2 regions of the Peribacillus sp. P4_C12 genome follow, and region 1 is predicted to be linked to the other one. Evidence: riboswitches for the same ligand, from Rfam matches in the RefSeq annotation. Region 1 holds a riboswitch; the other holds the start of a gene.
What was found. A riboswitch is a leader RNA that binds a small molecule or an ion and turns the genes downstream of it on or off. The one in region 1 is predicted to bind preQ1.

Region 1 (4,281 bases):
ATATTCTGGATATGTCGCTGTTGAACCAACTAGCGCCGAATGCGTTAACGCGAAGTGATATCGCAGTAGAGGACGGAGAAGACGGGGAACTGCCGTCAACGTTTGTACCAGGGCGGAATTTGCTGTTCCTTTCGTTTGCCGGTGTATTGGCAAGCCAAATTGGGGCTAAGCATATTGTCACTGGTGTCTGCGAGACGGATTTCAGCGGATATCCAGACTGTCGCGATGTATTCATTAAATCGTTGAACGTGACCTTGAATTTGTCGATGGACCAGTCATTTGTGATTGATACGCCGCTTATGTGGCTGAATAAAGAGGAAACATGGGAGCTTGCGGATCAGCTTGGCGCGTTTGATTTCGTCCGTGAGAAGACTCTGACTTGTTATAACGGGATTATATCCGACGGCTGTGGTGAGTGTCCGGCATGTAAGCTTCGGAAAAAAGGGCTGGATGACTATGTAAGCAGACGGCAGGTGCTTAAATAATGTACGGTTTTACTATCGTGGATAAGCTTCAAAAAATAGATAAAGATATTCAGCGGAATCAATTAAACTACTCAAGTAAGCGGGTCATGGTCAGCAAGGAATTCACCTTTGATGCCGCGCACCATCTTCATGACTATGAAGGCAAATGCAAGAACTTACATGGCCACACGTATAGGGTCATTTTCGGATTGAGCGGATATACGGATTCACGCGGTTTGATGATAGATTTTGGTGACATCAAAGAAATTTGGAAAAATGAGATTGAAATACACCTTGATCATCGTTATTTGAATGAAACACTGCCGCTCATGAATACAACAGCTGAAAATATGGTTGTCTGGATTTATGAAAAAATGGCCGAAGCCCTTTTAACCAAGAATTATGAGGGTGCTAGAGTCGAATTTGTTCGTCTATATGAAACGCCGACGAGTTATGCTGAAGCTAGACGGGAGTGGATGGAAAGTGAGTAAGCTGCCTGTTATGGAAATCTTCGGTCCGACAATCCAAGGGGAGGGCATGGTCATCGGACAAAAGACCATGTTTGTTCGGACGGCAGGATGCGATTATTCTTGTGCCTGGTGTGATTCCGCGTTTACTTGGGACGGCACTGGTAAGGAAGATACAGATCAAATGACTGCCGAAGAAATATGGAATGAGCTGAAGCGAATTGGCGGTGAGGGCTTTTCCTTCGTTACAATATCAGGTGGAAATCCAGCACTGCTGAAAAATCTAGATGGCTTGATAGCAATTTTAAAAGATAATGGAATGAAAATCGGCGTGGAAACACAGGGAAGCCGTTGGCAGGATTGGTTTCTCGATATTGATGAACTGACTATTTCACCTAAGCCGCCGAGTTCTAGGATGAACACGGACTTTGAGGTGCTTGATCGAATAATATCTAATCTTGCCAATCGAAATCCCGATAATCATGTCTCGTTGAAGGTTGTAGTCTTTGATGATGAAGATTATCAGTATGCCAAAAACGTACATTTCCGGTACCCGGATATTCCTTTTTATTTGCAGGTTGGCAATGATGACAGCAGGACGGCTAATGATCAACAGCTGATTAGCGGACTTTTGAAAAAATATGAAGAGCTAATTGATAAAGTAATAGCTGATGATGAACTTAGAAATGTGAAAGTGCTGCCGCAGCTGCATACCTATATATGGGGAAATAAGCGGGGAGTGTAAAGTAAGAGAGGAAGAAGCAGTGTGATGCTCAAGATTCAATCACACTGCTTTTTTTATGCGGACAATAAGCTAAATACCACTGATTATACCTCTTGAATGTGTGTAGCCTTGAAAGCCGTTGTGTATTTAAGGCCATATCCTAAAAAACGATCCATTCCAATATGAGCCGTCCAAATTAAACCTACCATTAAAATTGTATCCTGGCTTAGAGAAACAGCTAGCAAAATGACGAGTATTGATATTGTATAAGTATGAAACAAGTTATAAACCTTGGCACCAATTTGATTATTGATTAGATAGGCTAACATAGAAATGTCAGGTGTTAATAGTAATAAAAGGAAAATCCACCAGCTAAATTCATTTATTGAATAGATATAAATTATCGCTATAAGAACCATAAGCCCTTCAGAATGTATTAATTTTTTCACCATATTTAAGCCTCCTATTCTTTATTAACCATTGGTCAATGAATGTGAAAAAAATTATTCAATACCCTTCATAATATTTTTAACGTGAAAATTAGCTAAGCTTTTTACATCTTGATATGAAAGTTGTGTATTAATATAAAAAGTTATAAAGCCGTGGAGCGAAAGGAAAATAGACCATATTGATGCGGGGTTTAGTTTATTTTCTGTAAGGTCAGTCAGAGAACTGATTAGTTTTTCATATGTTTTATTAGAATCAAGTTGAAGTAAATGTTGAATTTCTTTTTCTTTAGATAAAAACATGATTGCATAATGATTTTGCTGGGTTAACCCAAACTCTATAAAGCATAGTAATATCTTCTCTATTTTTTGAGAAGCATTATTTTCAGTTAGGATGATATCATCTATTTTATTATTCAATAGAGAAAAATCCGTTTTTACCAAACTATAAAATATTTCGGCCTTATTTTTAAAATGATAATAAATGGCGCCATGACTACAATCTAATGTTTTAGCTAATTGCCGCATTGAAACTTTTGAATACCCAACGGATGCAAAAAGTTTCCGGGCTTCATTCAATACCATTTCCTTAGATAATTCTTTTCCTTCTGATTTCCTTGGGGACATAGTATCACCTCCATAGTTATTGACCAGTGGTTAATAAAATCATATAGCAGTGTTTTGTAATTGTCAAATATTAGAATAAAATGATTTAACAGGATCTACTCCAATTCACATATGTAGTAACAAAATTCGAAACATCAGCCATAAGTCTAATTATTAATAAAGTATTTACTGAATTCTTTTAGAAATAGGTAATGTGGAAACTTCTTGATTTCCATTCGTTTTCAAGCTACGATAAATTAGGAAAAAGATAATCCGCTCATGCGGAAGAGGTTCTAGCTACCCTCTCAAAAAAACTAAGAAGAACAGTGCTCTTTCTTAGGGTGCTGTTTTTTCTGTATAAGGAGAATGTAAGAAATGTTAAGAATTATATTGTATTTAGTGTCCATTGTCACCGCGAATGTGGTTACAGCAGCTTTTGCACCATTACAGCTTGGTGTGTTTATTATTCCGATGGGGACATTACTAATCGGGGGAACCTTTATCTTTCGGGATCTAGTTCAGAATAAATTTGGCAGAGTGAAGACGTATGTGTGCATTGTCACGGCACTAATTTTATCAGCGTGCGTATCATTTTTATTAGGAGATACCCTATTAATTGTGTTTGCTTCCGCACTATCGTTCGTGGTGGCAGAAACAGCTGATACTGAAATATATACCCGGTTAAAACTTCCGATGAGTTGGAGAGTATTTTACAGCGGGATTGTCGGAGGATTTTTCGATTCGGTGATATTTGTTGTGATTGGACTTAGCCCACTGGGTGCCAACGTTCTGCCATGGGAAGCCGTACCCGCTGCGATTTTTGGCCAAATCATTGTTAAAACAGTCATTCAGTCAATCGGTGCCGCGCTGTTGGGCCGAATCAATGTAAGACTGGAGAAGCGCGTTATCTCCGGTTAAATAGTAGGAGGGAAGCACTCAATGGATGGACCAAAAAAGGAAGAAGATAGATGCTATTGCCTGGAAGCTTTTCGTGAAAAATATGGTCCGGATGTCCAAGGAGACTGTATGAAGCTCTCCTGCGCCAATTATCGGAAGCATAAGGGAATAGACAATCATGAGAAACGTAAACATTAATATAAATAGGAAACGATCTGTATAAGTCGAGAAGAAAGAACCAAATTTGGTTCTTTTTTTTGTGTGAATTATAGGTTCGCGAGTAAATCGTGAAAATTCACGAGTAAACCAGCCAAACTCACGAGTAAATCGTGAAAATTCACGAGTAAATCAGCCAAACTTACGAGTAAATCGTGATAATTCACGAGTAAACCAGAAACTTACGAGTAAATCGTGAAAATTCACGAGTAAATCAGCCAAACTTACGAGTAAATCGTGAAAACTCACGAGTAAACCAGCCAAACTCACGAGTAAATCGTGAAAACTCACGAGTAAACCAGAAACTCACGAGTAAATCGTGAAAATTCACGAGTAAATCAGCCAAACTCACGAGTAAATCGTGAAAATTCACGAGTAAACCAGAAACTCACGAGTAAATCGTGAAAACTCACGAGTAAATCAGCCAAACTTACGAGTAAATCGTGAAAATTCACGAGTAA
Region 2 (14,307 bases), on a different contig from region 1:
CAATCCATTTTCCTCGGCCCCAAAGGTAACGAAGCGAATTTCCGTATCTGTAGGAAGATTCTTCAAAACACGTGCAAGTTCAAGTGTAACGGAAGTGCCTGATGCATCGTCATTTGCTCCAGGTGCCCCGGCGACGGAATCATGATGGCCTGTGATATAAATGATATCGCTCTGCTTAGCTTTAATGGTCTTGGTTGCTTTTTTTGTTGCCACCACGTTATAAGAGGTTTTTTCTCCGGTATGAGCCCCTTCAATTTTTAATGATGCGGTCAGTTTAACTCCAGTATTCAATTTTTCAAGCAGGGCTTCTCCATCCTTTTTCGTTATCGTGACTGATGGAATATACTGATCATTAGCCCCTCCAAGGGTCCCATTTAATTCCCCATCTGCATTATTGAATAGGATGACACCTGCTGCCCCTTTTTCTGCTGCATTCAATACTTTCTCTGCAAAAGTGAAGCTGCCTCTTTGAATAAGGGCGATCTTCCCTGTAACACCCGCTTTTTCAAGCTCTTCCTTCGTTCCTAAACCGGCGTATACCATTTCACCGGATAGATCACCATTTACTGAATAGGTTAAATGGTTCGATTGGATTTCCCCATCAAATCCGTCAATGGACAGCTCGACCAGATTTGGGTCTGTATAGGATAAAAAACTAAACTCTTCGATATCGGCCATATAGCCATAAGATTTAAGTTGCTTTTTGATGAACTGTACGGCCTTATACTCAGATTCCGTACCAGCTACTCGAGGTGTTTGTGAGAGGTATTCAATATTTTTGTAGATTTTGTCGACATCGATCCTTTTAACGATTTGCTTGTCTGCGGACGGCGCCTGATGTACTGGAGAAGTATTCGGTGTTGCTAAAGCAGTAGTAGTGGTCCCGGCTGCCCCTAATGATAATGCTGCGACTAATGATAAGGATAGAAATTGTTTTTTCATAGATTGCCTCCCAGTTTAATAGATTCCCTCTATCATTTTACAATATATAGAAATTTCTAACTAGGTAGGTTTATCCCTATTAATCTGTTCCTAAAGTAACGAATTTACAAATTTAAGAAACTAGAGAGAAATTTGACCTGTGCCAAAAGTTGTATTTTATTTAATAATTTGTCACATTATATAAAAATTCCTGCGATTCAAACAGGATTTTCGCCTTTCTTCGGGAAAATAGTACAAAGAGAAAATGACTTTAATCAGGGAAGAAGGCGCGAAGATGTCGATAACTAAATTTGTGATGCCGGAAGTTATTTTTGGAAAAGGTTCTATTGAACAAGCTGGTGAGGCTTGCTTGCGGTTGGGTGCCAAAAAGACACTGATAGTTAGTGATTCCGGTGTAGCCAATGCTGGTTGGCTTGATATTGTCATGGAAGCCTGCCAAAATGCGGGGCTTGCTTTTGCCACCTTCATTGAAACGACGACCAATCCGAAAGACAGGGAGATCGAAGCCGGTTGTTTATTTTTTAATAATCATGAATGTGACGCCATCATAGGTGTGGGGGGAGGAAGTGCCTTGGATGTCGCAAAAGGGATCGCCCTTTTGGCAACGAATGGTGGAACCATCAGTGACTATGAAGGAGTTGATAAAGTCCATTCTCCTCTACCCCCTATGGTGATGATCATGACCACTGCCGGATCGGGTTCGGAAGTCTCACAGTTTTCTGTGATTGTCGATTCGTTCCGGGAGAAAAAAATGACGATCATTTCAAAATCCCTCGTTCCTGATATTGCGATTGTTGACCCGGCTACCTTAACGACCTTAGAAGCAGATTTGACCGCCGCTACTGGAATGGATGTTTTGACACACGCCATTGAATCCTATGTATCTATCGCTGCAACTCCTTTGACCGATGTACAAGCCACAAACGCCTTGTCCATTGTTTCCCGTTACCTACGCCCTTCCGTTGCGTCTAAACATAATGAGGAAGCAAAAGAAGCGATGGCGATGGCCAGCCTGCAAGCCGGTCTTGCCTTTTCCAATGCCATATTGGGAGCAGCCCATGCAATTTCACATGCCATTGGCGGAAAGTACCTGCTTCCGCATGGTGAAATCAATGCTATCCTTCTCCCCCATGTCATGGACTTCAACCGAATTGCGGCCCCGAAGCGATTCAGCCAAATAGCAGAGATCATGGGGATTGATACGAGAGCTTTAACTGAGCAGCAAGCCGGCACCGCTGCCGTACACTTTGTAAGGGACTTGTCCCAGGATATCGGGACACCCAGGAGCCTAGGTGACGTGGGCATTACCAAAGACATGATTGATACAATAGGAATGACCGCCCTCGAGGATGCCTGCATGATTACGAACCCTCGGGATATGTCATTAGAACAGATTAGGCAGTTGCTCCTTACAGCCCTATAAGAGGTGAAAACATGAACAAATCTGAGTTGATCGATTTAATGACAGGCGTTAAGTCTTCGAAAAAAACATATTACACGGAACTTAAGAAAACCGTGGATCAGTTGAAGAAGAAAAATATGCAGCTTGAAATTATGAACGATATCACTAAAAACATGAATATAGACATGGATATTCACGAAATTCTCCGAAATGTTATCTCAAAACTCAAGCACCTAATTACATTCGATGACAGTCATTTTGTCATTTTATACGAAGAAGAACCAACTCTTCTCCATATTTGTCCTAATGGCCAATGCGAGCTTGAAATTGAATCCAAAAACCTATTACACCCTTTTCAGGACTTCTCATCTGCCTTGAAAGACGAACAATCCATTCAAGTGGAAATCAAAATGCTACCAGACTTCCCGGAAAAAAAAAGACTGCTATCTCTTGAGATTGAAACGCTTCTATTGGTGCCCCTGTATGGGAAAAATAAAAAAATAGGGGTTTGGACCTTCGGCAGAAAGAAAAAGAAAACGTGGCATAAAGATGAGTTGGATTTTCTTGAGCAACTTTCCAACCAGCTTGCACTGACTTTGGAGAATGCCCAGCTCTATAAAGAAGTTCTCCATTCCAAACAAGAATGGGAGGATACCTTCAAGGCCGTCGAAGATATGATCATCGTCTTTGATCGCCAAGGAGAAGTCTACCAATCTAATGATGCAGCCAGAGCTTTTTTTGACTTAAGTCCTTTAATTGAGAAATCTCAGACTCTGATTCAAGAGACATTTGTACAGGATAAGCCAGGGTTTCAAGAAATTTTGCTTCAGCCTGAAGCGATCTTGGAAATGCATGCCTATCCGATTCAAAATAAGGATCAACAGGTCTATGGAGTCATTGCTTATTATAAAAACGTCACCGAGAGAAGACAGATGGAAGCTCAATTGTTGCATGCCGGCAAGCTCGGAGCCATCGGCGAAATGGCAGCTGGAGTTGCCCATGAATTGAATAGCCCATTAACGGCCATTCTTGGAAACTCACAGCTTTTATTACGGAACACTTTACCAGACAACGAAGATTATATGCTTCTAACCGATATTAAAAATTGCGGCGACCGGTGCAGGCAAATCGTGAAAAGCTTACTTACCTTTTCCCGTCAAGATGAATATAGATTCCACTATTACTCTATTAACGAGGCCATACATCAGGTAATGAACCTTCTGAAGTTTCAACTAGGGAAGAAACAAATTTCCCTTCATCTTTCCCTTCAGGAAGATCTTCCTTTCATAAAGGGAAGCCAACCTCAGATAGAACAAATAATCATCAACTTGCTATTGAATGCCCAGGATGCATTGGATGATTGTGATATATCGGAAAAACTCATTACGATTCATACCTATTCTGAAGAAGAATTCATGGTGGTGAAGGTTGCTGATAACGGAGCTGGGATTGAAGCAGAGCGGCTGCCGCTCATTTTTCATCCTTTTCATACGACTAAGGACCGTGAAAAAGGTACAGGCCTAGGATTATCTGTGAGCCTTGGTATTGCGAAAGACCATGGAGGCAAAATTGACGTAATAAGCGCACCTGGAAAAGGAAGTGTATTTTTCCTGAGGCTTCCCTTGCAGCCAGAAGATGAAAGGAGATGATGAGATGATTCATTTACTTGTGGTAGACGATGAAAAAGAAGTTGGTACCTTTTTATCCCGCCTTTTTTCGATGAAAGGATATCACGTACAGGTCGTGAACAGTGGAAAGGAATTTCACCAAATAGATTTTAATCAGCAGCGCTTTGATGCCGCGATGATAGACCTAAAGCTTCCAGATTGTGATGGCCTATCTCTCCTGCAGTATCTGAAACAAAAACAACCGCTTTGCAAGGCACTGATTATGACCGGATACAGCACAGTCAAGACCGCTGTCGAGGCAATGAAACTTGGAGCGAGTGATTATATGGAAAAACCCTTTGTGGATATTGAAGTATTGGAAAAGCAACTTGACAACCTATTGAATGAAAACGACGATTTGAATCAACACTTTATCCATAACCTTGCCAAAGAGTCGGGTCTCATTGTAGGAGAAAGTTTATTAATGAAGGAACTGATTGAAATGGCTTTCAAAGTGGCTCAAAAATCCGTCAATGTCTTGATCGAGGGAGAAACAGGGAGTGGCAAAGAAGTACTTTCCCGTTTCATTCACTCAGCAAGCCCGCGAAGCCACGAGCCCTTTATTGGTATTAATTGTGGAGCAATCTCGGAATCCCTTCTCGAAAGCGAATTATTTGGGCATGAAAAAGGGGCCTTCACCGGAGCAACCCAACAACGAAAAGGTTTCTTTGAAATTGCAGGGAATGGCACCCTTTTCCTCGATGAAATTGCCGACGCGAGTCCGGCCATACAAGTCAAATTGCTTCGAGTTTTGGAAACACGGGAATTTATGCGTGTCGGAAGTAGCGGGACATTAAGAACAAATGCCCGCTTAGTAGCCGCCTCCAATGAAAATCTGCAGCAGGCAGTTGAAAAAAACAAATTCCGGGAAGACCTATTTTATCGACTGAACGTCGTCACTCTTGATATCCCCGCCTTGCGTAACAGAAAAGAAGATATTCCCCTCCTTGTCCGACATTTGGTTGAAAGAACTGGCCAGGCAGATATCTCCTTTTCCAATGAAGCTATTGAAAAATTACAGCAATACGACTGGCCCGGTAATATACGCGAATTATCTAATATAATCATGCGAACTCTCACTCTTGCTGACCATAAACAGGAAATCTCGGCAAATGATATCCTTCTATCTACCAACCAGGTTATTCCAATAAAAAAATACCCGCCGAATGCGAATCAATCGACTGAAAATCATCTCGAAGAATGGCGTAAACAGCTGGTTGCCGACTTTAATGAGAAAGATGAACTAATGCTCGAGGAAATCCTTAAGGAAATCAAACAACTCGAATCTACAATTGGCAAAGAACTCGTCATGCAGGCACTTCAAAAAACCTATGGAAACCGAAATGAAGCGGCAAAGCGTTTGCAGATCTCCATGAGAAAATTGCGATATATATTAAATGAGAAGAATCAGACATAATCTAATTATAGAATTCTTATAAGCTACCTAGAACAAACGAGGGTGTCCGACTTTAGGACCCCCTCGTTTGTTTATTTCTATTCTAAAGTTAATACGATTCGTCCGTTGATTTCTCCCTTTTCCATCATTTGAAACACGTCATTGATTTCATCAAGCGTTCTCGTTTCAATATTCGTCCTTACTTTGCCATCAGCCGCAAATTGAACAGCTTCTTGTAAATCTTTTCTTGTACCAACGATTGACCCTTTTACAGTCACCCCATTTAGTACCGTATCAAAAATTGGAATTGGAAGTTCGTCATTCGGCAATCCGACAACGACCAATGTTCCACCCCTTTTAACTGAACTGTAAGCTTGTTCGAAAGCTTTTTTCGTAACCGCTACAGAAATGGCTGCTTGTACTCCACCAACTTTTTCCTTAATGGCTTGTACAGGATCGCTCTTAAGACCATTAACCGTGAAATCTGCTCCTAATTCTGTAGCCAGATCAAGCTTATCATCTTGAATATCAACGGCAATGACATTAAAGCCCATAGCTTTCGCGTATTGAAGAGCAACATGACCCAATCCACCAATTCCATAGATTGCTACCCAATCTCCAGGTTTAGCTTCTGACACTTTAAGCGCTTTATAAGTCGTTACACCAGCACAGAAAATCGGTGAAACTTCCGCAAAGTCAAGCCCTTCAGGAACCTTGACCACATATTTTGCTGGTGCTTTGCAATATTCCGCATAACCGCCATCCACAGAATATCCAGCATTCAATTGATCCAGGCAAAGCGTTTCCCGTCCAGTCAGACAGTATTCACAATCGCCACATGCCGAATAAAGCCATGGAATCCCAACGCGGTCACCAACCTTTAATGTAGTAACGCCTTCTGCCACCTTCTCAATAATGCCTACACCCTCATGTCCAGGAATAAGCGGCAGCTTCGGTTTTACCGGCCAATCACCATGTACCGCATGTAAATCGGTATGACACACGCCACACGCTTTAATTTTCACTAATATCTCACCATATTCTAATTCTGGGATTGGTACATCTTTAATCTCAAGCTCTTGATTAAATTCATTGACGACCGCCGCCTTCATTGTCTTAACGTCTTGTATTTTTTTTGCATCCGCAGTACTTGCCCCTTGTTTTACATTCATGATTCATATTCCTCCCTTTTTTAAGTGGATATTTCTCACTTCCACTTATTTATGATGCAAGTGCCATGCCAGAAGAATAAAGCCCGGACAACAGTCTTTTCAAAAAAAGAATGCCGAAAAGTCGGCCCATTTTGACAAAAATACGGCTCAATCTGGACGAAACCTGGTTTGTATATTGCTGACCAAATAGCTCACCCTATAAATAGGAGGTGTCCAAGCATGGACCAATTTGAAAAAGCATATGAATCCTACAAACAGCAGGGAACCCCACAAGTAAACCAACATGATACAACTGGAAAAGAAGAAATTATCGCAGTACGAAAAAATGAAGATGACAATATTATTGCCATCAAAACAAACTCTGGGCGGGAGCTTGACTATCCCACCGCTCTTTCGGAAGCTAAGGCAGGCAACCTCGCCAATGTTGATGTCTTCCATAAATATGGCCGTGACATATTGCGGAGTGAGCCCGATGGGGTAAAGGAAAATAACCTGGATGAGCTACCGGAGTTCTAACTATTTGAAGAAGCTGCCTCACGTATAGGCAGTTTTTTTCTGTCAGGGGGGGTTAAACAAAAAGGAACCAGCATAGTAGCTGGTTCTCCTAAATTCCAGTTAAACTTACAAGCCCATCCTACTACATGGTCTCTTCGCCTTGAAAATGTGGTACAGCTCTGCTTTAAAATTGCAGAGTTATTTGAAGTATGGTCTACCTAAGATGTCTCTCACCATCATTTTATTTTTCATACCGATAGGATTCAGAGATTTCGAGCAGTTGGCCACAGGATTCCACCACTTCGATGATTTCTATCCAAGACATGTCCAACCCAAGTTCATTAGCATGAGAAATCTTATCCCGTAATTTCCGGATGGCATTCGCATCTTTCTTTCCTTTACTTTTAGAAGGAATTTGGAAGAAGAACCTCAATTCCTGATCTTTATGAATGATATCGAATTTATCACTGATTTGCAGACACTCTATTAAATTGATATCCTCATTTTTATCGATTCTCCTCCTATATAATTCGGTAGCCTTTTCTAAACGATCTCCGCTGATCATTGGATACCAACTGTCATCCCCGAATTTATCCATGATGATATCACTCATCCTCATTTCCAAAAGGGTAATATAGCCAAAAATCAGCATTCTGATTGGAGGCTTTTGCAGATCAGCGTGGGTAATCAACTTTTTAATTGAATTATTTTCTAACACGAACACCCTCGTTTTATTCTTAAAAATATGGAGAAGTTGAATCAAAGGGGTTGAATCCGAAACCAATTCTCTTAGTGTAAAACATTTCAAATACTCCGCAATCTTGCCTTCACCAAGTTCTTGCCTTTCGATATATCCGATAATTTCCCCTTGATCCTCTACCGCCAATATATCGAAATTCTTTTTTTCCAATTCTTTTTGTATCTCCAGTGCTAAATCGTTTTTATGGCAATACTCAAGCTCCTGGGCAATGCTCTTAACCGTGATATTTTCTTCATAAAGAGTTTTAAGACTAAGATAACTGCTATTGTTTTTTTTATAGCTTCCATTGAACATCTTTAACCCTCCACTTACGAACTTTCTGAACGATTTGCCTATGCGCCATGTTGAACAAACCTCCCCTAATTAGACCGTTAATTTACATCTGCGGTCAACTTTTCAGAAAAAAATGGGAGCAAACCTATTAGGAACAAGTTAAAAGCTTATAACTAAAAACCCAGTAATAAAAAGGGAAAAGGTAATGTCTCTCGTTATCAACAAATAAAGTCCACCAAAGTGGACTCATTTCCATTCTATGTGGTTCTTTTTGGTACGATAAATCAAAATCCATCAACTGTCTTACCTACTGCTGCTTCCTCATTCTGCTCTTCTTCCCATGCCTTACAAACATCAACCCAATCCTTCGCTCCTGAATATTCAAATAATTCAGCGAGTTTAAGTTCTATTGCAGAGTTCGCACTTCCGCATGCTGGGAATAAAGACTCAAAGCGCTTCATCGACACATCAAGGAAAACATCTAGGTCATTTGCCAACCCAAACGGGCAGACTCCTCCAATGGCATGACCAGTCTGTTCAAGCACATCCTCAGCTGACAACATTCGTGCCTTGAACCCGAACATCTGACGAAATTTCTTATTATCCACTTTTGCGTCCCCTGCGGCAACAACCAAAATCGCATGCTCACCTTCCCCCTTAAAGGAAAGAGTCTTAGCAATCCGCGCTGGAATAACGCCGATGGTTTCTGCAGCCTCATTCACCGTAGCACTTGATGTTTCGAACTCCATTACATCGCCTTCCCGGTCCCATTTTTTAAAATGGCTCTTGACACTCTCGATCGACATATTATAACCACTCCTTTGAAGTACATGTAAAAATAATATCATCCTTTATTGCAATAAATCAAAATCATTTGAGACATCCACAGCTTGAAAACTTATTATTTTGAAACCATTCTTTACAAATTGACGAAACAAGCCTACATGGGATACTATTAGTCTTCGGGCAAAAGCCTAAACGTGGTTCGTAACCATCCCACGATAAAAAACTAGGGAGAGAGTAAAATGAATGTTCGTACACTCGTGATAAGCGGGTTATTGGCCGCCTTATATGTGGTGGTCTCATTTGTGTTTCAACCAATATCATTTGGAATATACCAATTTCGGGTTCCGGAAATATTGAATCATCTGATTGTATTTAACAAAAAATATATCTACGGCATAGTGGGCGGCGTTTTCATATCGAATCTGCTCTTTTCGCCGATGGTGCCATATGATTTGATATTCGGGGTAGGGCAATCTCTGCTTGCCTTATTGCTTGTCATTTTTGCCTCACGCTTCATAAAGAGCATTAAAGGACGGATGATCGTTACGATTATCTTTTTCACGTTCACAATGTTTTTAATTGCAATCGAACTGAACCTTGCCCTGGATTTACCATTCTTGTTAAGCTGGATGACCACGGCTGTCGGTGAGTTCATCGTCCTTTTAGTTGGTGCGCCAATTATTTATGGAATGAATAAAAGAATTCAGTTTGAAAAGTGGCTATAAAGGAATCTTCGCGTCGTTAACCCACTATAATGGAAAAGAGCTGTCTGCTTCATGCGGAAGCTCTTTTTTTCACCATTGAACCTGAAGATGATAAACTATTAGTATGAATGGTGGTGACCTTTTGAAAAAAATACTGACCTTAATCGGTCTATTGGTAATAGTAATATTTATCGTTTCCAATGCAGAATTGTTCACCATGGTTTGGAAAAGTGATTTGGATTCAGTTATAACCATATTGACAGAAAACCTTTTGCTTACTTTTGTTGTGACATTTGTGTTGATGATTGTCCAAAATTCTTTTACCATTATACCCTTAATTTTACTCCTAACCATCAATGTCGCGATATTTGGATTCATATATGGGTACCTATGGAGTTGGGTTACAAGTGTCGTTGCATCAGGATTCATTTTTTATGCAGCCAGGAACTGGTTTCAGGCACCTCTCTTAAAGAAAATGGGCCCAAAATGGAAAGAATCCGTTGTAGAGCATGGCTTTATGTACGTGTTTACCGGAAGGATATTCCCACTCATACCAACAAGTTTAATTAACTTGGCAGCTGGAGTCAGCTCTGTAACCTTCAAGGATTTTTTATTAGCGACCGCACTCGGAAATCTTATATACTTTTTCTTTCTATCCTTAATCCCTTATGGTCTCCTATCTGTGGAAATGAACGAATATACACTAGCTGTACTCGCCTTCCTCTTCTTACTATTTTTCCTTATCTATAAACGCTTTAAGAAGAAAAAGAAAGTAACCTTCTTCAGGAAAAACAGGTGACTGTTAGGGCTCCTGTTTTTTTATTTATGATTCTGCATATATTTTTCTTTGATAGTTTGTTAAAATGTGTATGTATTTTTAGCCTTTGAAATGTCGTAAATCAGGGAGAATCTCCATGTCCAAACGCTCCATTTTAGTACTATATATCCTATTTGGGATTCTTACACTAGTCGTGTTCGACTACTTTTTAACTACTAATATTGAAAACAAAGAGGTCTTTATTCAACTCCAAAGAGCAGAAGGAATTGTTTTTCTTTTATCAATAGGCTTGATTTTATTTCTTTATTTGGCTAAAAGAGAAAAATTCAAGCAATTAAAAGAGGAGGAACAGCGTCGTCGCACGCTCATTAATTCAATGGTAGACTTCGTTAACTTCAAGGATGGAGATGGCCGATGGCTTGAATCCAACACCTTTGGTCTGCAATTATTTCAATTGGAACATGTAGACTATAAGGGAAAAAAAGACAGTGAGCTCGCAGAATACTCCGAATTTTATAAAGAGTCGTTAATCTACTGTGAAATTTCAGATGAAGAAACGTGGATAAAAAAGGAGATTACGCGGTGTGAGGAAATCATCCCGCTACCCAACGGCAATCATAAGACCTTTGATACCATCAAAGTTCCTTTGTTCTTTGAAGATGGTTCCCGAAAAGGATTAGTGGTCATTGGCAGGGATATTTCTGAAAGAGTTGTCGCAGAAAATCAATTATTTGAGAGTGAACAGCGCTATAAATCATTGTTCGAACACAACCCTTATCCGATGCTGATGCTTGATTTAACCGGAATAATTACCACCGTCAATCCAAGGTTTGAAACAGTTACAGGCTTTCATCAAGAAGAAATCCAAGGTGCCTCTTTTATTGAGTTAAACTTTTCCGCAGAAGATGAAGAACTGATTCGTACATCCTGTCAATACGTCGTGGAAAACCAAAAGGGGATAAAAAAAGGAAAAGATATAGAGTTTCTCACGAAATACGGGAAGTCTCTTTTACTTTCATGTACATTTGTCCCGATGCTTATTGGAAATGAATTAGTCGGAATTATTACCTATGCTAAAGATGTAACTCAAATCCGAGAAACGGAAGCACGCTTAAGAAGAACCGAAAAGTTGTCAATAGTCGGTGAACTTGCTGCCAGTGTAGCACACGAAGTACGTAACCCATTAACTTCTTTAAAAGGATTCGTCCAGTTACTTAAAAAGAGCGACCACCCCTTTGAACAATACTACACTATTATGCTCAGTGAATTAGACCGAATCAATCTGATTGTAAGCGAATTACTTGTTCTTGCAAAACCTCAGGAACTCCCATTCAGTAAACACCAAATTATTGAACTGATGGATGAAGTCAAAACCTTGCTTAAACCAGAGGCAGACTCATATTCTACAAAAATATCGATAGATGTAAAAAATGAAATCCCGCTTCTTTCATGTGAGGCAAATCAGCTCAAACAAGTGTTTATAAACATGATTAAGAACTCTATGGAGGCCTCCGCCGATCACATTTGGATTGATTTCGAGCAAATCGACAATACCCTTTCCATAACCATCAGGGATAATGGAAGTGGAATCGAAAAAAATCGTTTGAAACATCTAGGAGAACCTTTTTATTCATCTAAAGAAAGAGGAACGGGTCTAGGATTGACCGTTAGCTGCCGAATTATTGAGGCGCACAGAGGAAAGGTTCGTTTTAACAGCGAGCTAAATCATGGAACCGAAGTCAAAATTGTTTTACCAATATAAATTTCAGGACAAGCCTATTAAATCTTGTCCTTTTTTTGTATTCTAAAAAAAGACCCCTTCAAATTTTTTGAAACAGTCCCTTGGTAATATTAAAAAAGAGAGAGAACGAATTTCTTTATTTTCCCCAAAAATGAAATGGATTCTGTTGATTGATTATCCATCGTCATCATCTGGCTACCTTTGTTATTGGATTTAAGGTTTTCCGATTTACTAGATGTACTCATTTGTGTTGCTCCAACTACTGCCTCTTTTTCAGTTTTGGCATCATCTACAGTTTCTTCCTCATCCATGTCTACATCGATATCTTTATCGAAAACAAGGACGTAGGTACGTCGTGCTCCATCTTTTGAGACTGTTACTGAAATTGCCGTCTTAGCTTTATTCTTAATCGTTACGGTTTTACTGCTTTCACCGTCATATTTTATCGTAGCTCCACTTGCGCTAGCTATAGCTTCAATTTGGACTAAGGTAATATCCTTATCGACTTCGATATGATATGTATGCTCATCAGAATCAAAAGATTTGTTCCACGTTCCTTTTGATACTGTCAAAGTGTTCAACACTGGTGCGTTATTGCCTTCCTCACCTACGGACCCAGCTGACATTACCTTTTTAACAGAATCCGATAAGGTTTTTTGTGTAGAAATGCTTGCAATCTGCTGTGCTTTAGGTGCTTGGCTACTTAGCATTTGACCTTTGGATGAATCCGAAGGAGTTGATGATGGTTTGTCACCGTTATCGGAGGAAGGTTGAGTTTTACTTGCTCCTGTTGAAGATTCCTTTTTAGCTTCATCTCCTTTAGAGGTATCCTTATCTTCGGTTCTCTTTGCCTTAGCTGCAGCCCTTGTAATCGTAAGCGTGTATGTTTTTCTATCTCCATTTTCTGCTGCAACGACAATCTTCACTGTTGTCTTACCAACTGGAAGGTTCACCTTTACTCCTTTACTCGTTGCATCTATTCCATTTACGTTTACCCTTGCAGTACTGTCACTCACTGTTGGAGCCACCGTAATGGTATTGACTTTATTCGCCAAAGAAACCTTATAAGCTGTTACAGACGCATCAAATGTTAAAGAACCTTTTGATAATCCAATCGCAGTTAAAAGGTTGTCATCGCTTTCCGATTTATCAACCTGGACGGTATAGGTAGTCGTTTCATTTATCCCATCACTGACCGTTATCGTGAACGTATTCTTACCAGTTTGAAGAGAAAAATCCTCAGCCTTCCCATTTGTCAGTTGTATACCATTCACTGATATGGTAGCAGTCTCACTGGAACTCTCAGCAAGTAAGCTGATTTTTTCAACATTCTTCCCTACTGTTGCACTATACTCTAGAACATCGGCAGAAAACTGTTGATTCAATGTTATACCATCTATTTTGAGCTTAGATAGAGTATTTACCGTTTGGGCCTCTCCCTGTGTGACCGCTGTATCCTCCGTAGCCTCCGCTGTAGGCATATAAGTGAACGTTCCCATTCCCACAAGAGAACCGACCAAGATCACCTTCACACCTTTTTCTTTAAACCTTTTCTTTAACAACGCCTATCCCCCCTATTATTCCTGCAAATGTGGTAGGGTCAGGTTAACAAAGAAACCTTAATTATTTCTTAATGTGGGAACGACTAAATGGATGACATTTCCTGACGGATCCTTTGTTACAACAGCTTCTTTCTCCTGGTTTATAAATGATCCTAATTGCTTTAATCGCTCTACTGTGTTTTTTCGTGCCTCTTCACTAGGTAAAATAAGCGTGAACGACTTCAGTCCTACACTTGTTGCCTCCGGTGCAGGAGCCCCGACTCCATTCCATGTATTAAGGCCAATGTGATGATGGTATTTGCCTGTCGAGACAAATAGGGCTTGCCCTCCATATCGTACAACAATATCAAAGCCTAGTCCTTTTGTATAAAACTCTTCGGTAGCACCAATGTCTGCTACATGTAAATGAATGTGGCCCATTACGGTTTCACTTGGCAGACCTGTCCAAGGTGTTTCATCATTTTCTGCTAATAGTCCTTCTGCATCAAGGGCCACCGTACCCATTTCAACTTGCCCATTCTGCCACTTCCAGGTTTCTTCCGGCCTATCACAATAAATTTCAATTCCATTTCCGTCAGGATCCCCTAAATAAATGGCCTCACTTACATAGTGATCCGAAGCTCCTTGCA

Region 2: another riboswitch for preQ1. It lies ahead of AC1DUW_RS09130 (QueT transporter family protein); the one in region 1 lies ahead of AC1DUW_RS09970 (VUT family protein).

What each region holds. Positions count from the first base shown of each region.
Region 1 covers NZ_JBFUIB010000045.1:16,714-20,994, forward strand. The annotation lists gene queC (7-cyano-7-deazaguanine synthase QueC) at 1-485, shown strand, start outside; gene queD (6-carboxytetrahydropterin synthase QueD) at 485-955, shown strand; gene queE (7-carboxy-7-deazaguanine synthase QueE) at 948-1,676, shown strand; gene AC1DUW_RS09960 (DUF4260 domain-containing protein) at 1,760-2,107, opposite strand; gene AC1DUW_RS09965 (TetR/AcrR family transcriptional regulator) at 2,159-2,728, opposite strand; PreQ1 riboswitch class I at 2,989-3,031, shown strand; gene AC1DUW_RS09970 (VUT family protein) at 3,083-3,625, shown strand; gene AC1DUW_RS09975 (hypothetical protein) at 3,647-3,802, shown strand; gene AC1DUW_RS09980 (hypothetical protein) at 4,035-4,166, opposite strand.
Region 2 covers NZ_JBFUIB010000038.1:841-15,147, reverse strand. The annotation lists gene AC1DUW_RS09170 (M28 family peptidase) at 1-942, opposite strand, end outside; gene AC1DUW_RS09165 (iron-containing alcohol dehydrogenase) at 1,217-2,365, shown strand; gene AC1DUW_RS09160 (sensor histidine kinase) at 2,377-3,993, shown strand; gene AC1DUW_RS09155 (sigma-54-dependent transcriptional regulator) at 3,998-5,428, shown strand; gene adhP (alcohol dehydrogenase AdhP) at 5,506-6,519, opposite strand; gene AC1DUW_RS09145 (DUF3892 domain-containing protein) at 6,799-7,095, shown strand; gene AC1DUW_RS09140 (hypothetical protein) at 7,316-8,128, opposite strand; gene AC1DUW_RS09135 (YbaK/EbsC family protein) at 8,392-8,913, opposite strand; PreQ1 riboswitch class I at 9,082-9,126, shown strand; gene AC1DUW_RS09130 (QueT transporter family protein) at 9,133-9,618, shown strand; gene AC1DUW_RS09125 (TVP38/TMEM64 family protein) at 9,740-10,396, shown strand; gene AC1DUW_RS09120 (PAS domain-containing sensor histidine kinase) at 10,512-12,137, shown strand; gene AC1DUW_RS09115 (cadherin-like beta sandwich domain-containing protein) at 12,227-13,678, opposite strand; gene AC1DUW_RS09110 (VOC family protein) at 13,736-14,307, opposite strand, start outside.